2 regions of the Halomonas sp. FeN2 genome follow, and region 1 is predicted to be linked to the other one. Evidence: predicted binding sites of a transcription regulator. Region 1 holds the regulator's gene; the other holds the start of a gene.
What was found. The regulator LexA, encoded in region 1, represses DNA repair genes until DNA is damaged. The targets are predictions, from matches to a motif close to TACTGTNTANNTANACAGTA.
Positions count from the first base shown of each region.

Region 2: KF947_RS18610 (LexA family protein) is a predicted target of LexA. The motif match lies at 1,983-2,002, and genes of this name have one in related genera.

Region 1 covers NZ_CP074200.1:4,750,436-4,753,619, reverse strand. Annotated here, with positions in the region: gene KF947_RS21940 (L,D-transpeptidase) at 1-454, opposite strand, end outside; gene KF947_RS21935 (TetR/AcrR family transcriptional regulator) at 432-1,124, opposite strand; gene lexA (transcriptional repressor LexA) at 1,536-2,216, shown strand; gene KF947_RS21925 (energy-coupling factor ABC transporter permease) at 2,389-3,060, opposite strand; gene purU (formyltetrahydrofolate deformylase) at 3,085-3,184, opposite strand, start outside.
Region 2 covers NZ_CP074200.1:4,036,593-4,039,776, forward strand. Annotated here, with positions in the region: gene KF947_RS18600 (LBF_2804 family protein) at 1-125, opposite strand, end outside; gene KF947_RS18605 (Y-family DNA polymerase) at 183-1,484, opposite strand; gene KF947_RS18610 (LexA family protein) at 1,516-1,959, opposite strand; gene KF947_RS18615 (DUF2283 domain-containing protein) at 2,342-2,533, opposite strand; gene KF947_RS18620 (DUF4258 domain-containing protein) at 2,530-2,790, opposite strand.

The DNA.
Region 1 (3,184 bases):
TGCGTACACGAATACAGCCGTGGGACGCAGCTACTCCCATAGGCTCTTCATACGGCGTCCCGTGCAGGTAGATATAGCGCCTTTGCGAGTCCACCTGACCACCGCGGTTCACGCCTTTTTCCAAGCCACACAGCCACAGTATGCGGGTCAAAATCCAATCACGCTCAGGATGCTCTTTGGCGAGTTCGGGCGAAAAGGTCTCGCCCGTCCAGCGACGACCGCGAAACACCGCATTTTCGGGCATGTCTCCACCAATAGCGGCTCGCACATAATGCCAGCCGTGGGGCGTTTTACCACTGCCATTGCGCTCCCCGCTTCCAGCAGCACCGGAGGAGATTGCACACTCATGGAGCACTTTAGGCCCTCGCCAACAGCGCAGCGCCTGTTGGGTAGTATCAATCTCCAGCCAGATATTCTCAGTGGGAGGTAGCTCAGCTAGCGTAGGCGTTCGCATGTTTTCCTTCTTCAGGTTTGGCTTCTTCAAGGGTCATGGGTAACGGCGCATTCATGGCAGCCACAACGACAGGAAGCAAGCGTCTGACCAAATCACGCACCGAGACCTGTTCGTGGTAATCCTTCTCCGCGATATCGCGCAGTGCATCGAGGCCAGAAAGGGTAAATATTACCGTCCCAAGCATAAAGTGTAGCCGCCAAAAGCGCTCAGCGTCAGGCAGATCCGGCGTTGCTTTACGTACAAGCTCGGTGAAGCGGGTAAACACATCACCATACTCTTGCTGGATATAGCGCCTGAGATGCCCCTGTGCCTGGCTGTAGGCAAGACCGAGCAAGCGCATGAACACTTTTAAGCTATTACGTTCGGCGGGTACCGCAAGAACGGTGGTGGCCATGGTTTCGAGCAGTGTTTCAAGTGGAATAACACGACCAGCGTGTTGGCCTTCCAGCTCATCCAGCGCGGTATGAAAACGCTGAGTAAAAGGATCCAAATAGCGGGAAAAAACGGCCTGAATCAGGGCTTTTTTGGAACCAAAATGGTAATTAACAGCGGCCAGGTTAACGCGCGCTTTGCTAGTGATGTTGCGCAGCGAAGTTTCGGCAAAACCCCGCTCTGCAAACAGCACCTCAGCAGTATCGAGTATACGGGTCACCGTATCAGATTGAGCCATGTCGCTCTCCAGGGAAACAGGTGTTTAAAACATAGCAAAATACTATGCCATAACCTTGGTGGGCTCAACGCTTGATTTACTGACAAAATGTGGCAGGTTAAATAAGCAGAAACTTAGTTTCAAACGATTAAGGGGCCTCTGTTTAACGTAATGAGCGAAGACCAGACAAGGCAAAAATCAACGAAAAAGCGGAGTTTACGGGTTGTAAATGAGCATTTTGAGGCGATTTTTAACGCCGTATGGTCGAGCGCAATAGTTAATCAGAGGTTTCTTAGGAAAATTGTATAGACATAGTCGATAGGCACTGACAGGCCATATACTGGACAGAGGAACATACTGTATACTTAAACACTTATTGATTAAGTCGACATTTAGCTTGTTACTGTCTATTCACTATTTATGGAGTCTGGTATGTCGCGTCCGCTAACCGCTCGCCAACAGCACGTGTTTGATTTTATCGTTAAGACTATGGGCGAATTTGGCTACCCTCCTACCCGTGCTGAGATTGCCAAAGCACTCGGCTTCCGCTCCCCCAATGCGGCTGAAGAGCACCTGCGCGCGCTGGAACGCAAAGGCGTTATTCGCATTATCCGCAACACGTCTCGAGGCATTCGCCTGCCCAACCAGGAACCTCAAGAGACCCTCGATAGCGCAGTCACCGCGTTACCCGCTGCCAACGTTGAACCCCTGCCCGCTGGCCTGCCAGTGATCGGTGAGGTGGCCGCTGGAAGCCCCATTTTAGCCGCTGAACATATTGATCGTTACTGCCCCCTGCCGGCTGAGTACTTCACGCCCAAAGCTGACTACCTGCTGCGTGTGCGCGGGCTTTCCATGAAGGATATTGGCATTTTGGAGGGTGATTTATTGGCGGTTCATCGCACCGAACGAGTGCGCGATGGCCAGATCGTGGTTGCCCGCTTAGACGATGAAGTAACGGTTAAACGCTTCAAACGCCAGGGGCATCAAGTGACGCTGTTTGCAGAGAACCCTGATTTTGCGCCCATTGAAATCGACCTGCGCTCCCAATCCCTCGATATCGAAGGCGTTGGAGTCGGAGTGATTCGAGGCGGTAACGGCCAGGCACTCGGCTAGCAGCCTGTCGGACTTAACACTGATCTACTGCGAATCCCGGTATTTTGGCCAACTTTATTCGATCGATTTCGTTAAATAGCGCGCTATTCGCCTCAATCGATCGATAAATTTGGCTCAAAATCCGTGCTTCTCGCGACGATCGGTCAAGCCCGACAGGCTGCTAGCCCCCACACTATTGCATGTCGATATAGCGGTGGTCATTGAAGGTGGCCACCCAGTTAGGGTGATAGACCAATAAAATACTTAGCAGCATGCCGGTAATAAACGCCTCTGAAGGCATTAACAAGGGCAGGAAGCGCGCGTACTCCTGGGCAAGGTAGATCGCCTCAGGGTCAGTCCCTGCGACGATAATCAGCACTACCGCCGCCAGACCTCCCCCTAGCGTTGCCAGCGCCGCGCCGAAAAAACCGCAGGCAAACAGAAAGACCATCAAGTTATCCGGCAGGCGGCGATCTACCAGCCGCCATACCGTGCCAATAACGGCCGCCGGAACGATCCCGGTAACCAGCACATTTGCCCCCAACAACATCCATTCATTGCGACCAATCACCACCATGGCGATATTGATCAGCACGTTGCTGATCAGCGCTAACGGCGCTTTAAAAACCAGTGTCATCAATACCGTAAAGACAAGGTGCAGCGTTAGCCAATCAACCGCCTGCGCGCGAAGCTGCCACATAAGCATCACCGCCAGCGTGGCGCCTAACCAGCGGTGCTGAAGCGCGGTATCCTCGATCAATACCTGCCAGGGCCGCCGCCAAAGTGTCCACGCTATCACGCCCAGCGAGAGTAGCCAGGTGAGCAGCAGCGCCCAGGGCGCTAGTACACTTTGCGCAAATGACATGGCGGCCTCTAGGGTTGATGAGCGTTAACTAAATACCACTGTCTTGTTGCCGTGCACCAGCACGCGATCTTCCAAGTGCCAGCGCAAGCCCCGAGCGAGCACGGCTTTTTCTACATCACGTCCA
Region 2 (3,184 bases), 710 kb from region 1:
GCATGTGGGTCGGGAGAATCAAGTGGCGGGTGGCGGCGTAAATAGCGCTGTACATAGCGGCTAGCCCAACGCTGCGCTAAGCCAGGGGCTGGGGCGTACTCTTTATCTGGCCGAGTCAGAGACATGAAAAAAGCGCTTCCTGCGTTGGCGTCCGTTAAATCCGATAAACGCTAGGGTAACGGTTACGTACGCGAACTACACGCATCGATAGCGCCTGGGTGAGTGCCCACTTTCATTAGTTCGTCCCAGCGTGTGGTAAAGCGATTAGAGCGATGGGCGCAGCGTAACTGCCAGGCGGCTGGTGCATTCGTCATGCCAAAGCTGATTGTGCCTTGCCCCATGCGCTGGTTGATCTGATCAATGGTGGCCATCAAAAACGGGTGGCGATCGCGGGCAGGTTGATGCAGTAACGACATTTGGTACTGTTCGGCATCTACTAAATCCAGCAGCATTACGCCGGCCTTCATAAATTGGTAGCGGGGGCGATGAATCCGCTCAAGACCTTGGCGGACGGCATCAAGGATCACCCGGGTATCGTCGCTTGGTGAGGGCAGGGCGATCAGCTCCTGCGGGAAGTATTGCAACTGATCGCGACGATGACGGTTAGTGTTGAGAAATACCATCACCGCACGGGCTAAACTGCGCTGCTCGCGAAGTTTTTCAGCGCTGCGCTGCGCGTGACGGCGCAGCGCGTTATGCACCTCTGCAAACACACCGGTCGGTTGTCCGAAAGAGCGGGAGGTCATAATGCGCTCTCGGGGTTTATCTAGCGCGTTCATCGTCAAACAGGGTACGCCGCGTAGCTCAAGCGCCGTACGCGCTAGTACCACCGAGAAGCGCTTGCGGAGCTGTTTTTCATTGCTTTCGCGCAAGTCCCAGGCGGTATTAACACCGCCAATGGCCAAACGCTCGGCAAGCCGGTGGCCGACGCCCCATACACTGCCCACCGGCGTCCGTTTGAGCAACGCCTCCGTAGTGTGATCCTGCCCATTAAGCAAGCAAACGCCTTGGTAGTGAGGGGCTTGCTTGGCAAGGTGATTGGCCAGTTTGGCGAGCGTATGGGTGGGGGCCAGCCCAATACAGACCGGTAACCCCAAATAGCGGCGGATACGCTGGCGTAATTCCCGCCCCAGCCCCTCACACTGCTCTGTGGTTAACCCTTCCAGATAGACGAACATCTCATCTATCGAGTAGGGCGCAACCTCTGGACAGGCATCGCGTAGCAGTTGAGTCAGCCGCCCCGACATATCGCCGTAGAGCTCATAGTTAGACGACAGAAGATGGATCTCGCCGCGCCGGCGCAGCCCTTCAAGCTTGAAGGCGGGTGTGCCCATGGGGATATCCAGCGCTTTCAACTCCGCTGAGCGGGCGATCACGCAGCCGTCGTTGTTTGACATCACTCCCACAGGTCTACCTTCCAGCTTGGGCTGAAAAACCCGCTCGCAGCTGACATAGAAGTTGTTGGCATCGACGAGACCGATCATCGCCACCTCTCAATCAACGTAAGTAGCTTGTTCAACGTAAGTACTCATGCACCACCGCGCGCACCACGCCCCAAAGCTGGCAGTCGCTGCTTTCAAGGGGCAGCGGCGGGTAGTTTGGGTGGCTCGAACAGAGGTGCGGTGTGCCGCGGTAAAGCGCGTAGCGTTTAACCAACGCCTCGCCCTCCAGCATAGCGACCAAAATATGCCCCAGGCGCGGCTCGATACTGCGGTCAACAATCAGCAGGTCGCCTTCAAAAATTCCCCAGCCCTCCATGCTGTCGCCGGTGGCGGTGACATAAAACGTCGCGGTGGGGTTTTTAACCAGGCGTGTATTGAGATCCAGCGTGCATGGCTCGTAATCCTGAGCAGGCGAAGGAAAGCCGCTAAAACCAGCGCGGCCCATAAAGGTTAAATAAGGCAACGGCTGAGAGCTTAACGGCAAGGCTGGCGTAAAGTGAGCTGACTGGCCCGGCATCGTCGGCATCCTGATTCTTGGGGTATTGTATAAATATACAGTATTTTGCAGGGCGAAGGAAAATGCAAGGGTCGCGAGCTAAAGCTATCTCCCACAAGGGGCGCTATCAGGCTGGCAGTTTATTGTAGGAGGCCGCTTCAGCGGGCGAACAGGGTATTCGGCCGGAAGCTTGAAGGGTTGCGAGCTAAAGCTATCTCCCACAAGGGGCGCTATCAGGCCGGCAGTTTATTGTGGGAGGCCGCTTCAGCGGGCGAATAGGGGTGTTTGGCTGGAAGCTTGAAGGGTCGCGAGCTAAAGCTCCTTCCCACAAAGGGGGTTATCAGGCTGGAAGCTCGGATGGCTGCGAGTTAGAGCTATCTCCCAGTGATTAGGTTACTGGACTTTAGGCAGCATGGCTTTTTAGCAAAGGCCAAGCACCTTGCTTTGATGCATCCAAAATAACAATTTCAGCAATTGTGCCGTCTTCTGCATAGCTGATATGCGTATGCCAATCTTGAGAAACCTCTTTCGTGATCGGCTTCTCGGATAAATGGAGTACCAAAATATCATCGGCCTCATCATAGGTCGTTCTCATGACATTTCCTCCCATTCAAAATGGTGCATCACTGTTTTTACAATTAGCTGATCTTCTAATACTACTGCAGCACAGACAAGATTGTCGGAGCGGTGGGCGAACGCTTTAGCGATCCATAGCCTGGCTTGATCTTTATAGCGGGTTTCACCCGTTTCTAGCAGCTCACATAGCTGTGCTTCATCAATCTCCCTTTGCTGCATACGTTCCCGCGCGTGGCGTGTAACGTGCACATTGCGCTTAAAACGATTGGAATACATTACAACCGCGCCCTGGGCTAGATGTCATGGATACACTTTTTTGTACATCAATAGTTTTATTGAAGAAGCAAAGCATTTAACAGATGAGAATAGCATATAGCCACAGAGCTGAATGTATGTTGTGGGAGGCCGCTTCAGCGGGCGAACGGGGGAGCAAGAAGCTTGAAGGGTCGCGAGCTAAAGCTACCTCCTACAAGGGGGCTATTAGGCTGGGAGCATATTGTGGGAGGCCGCTTCAGCGGGCGAACGGGGGAGCAAGAAGCTTGGAGGGTCGCGAGCTAAAGCTGCCTCCTGCAAGGGGGCTATCAGGCTGGAAGCATGTTGTGGGAGGCCGCTTTAGCGGGCGAACGGGGGAGCAAGAAGCTTGAAGGGTCGCGAGCTAAAGCTGCCTCCT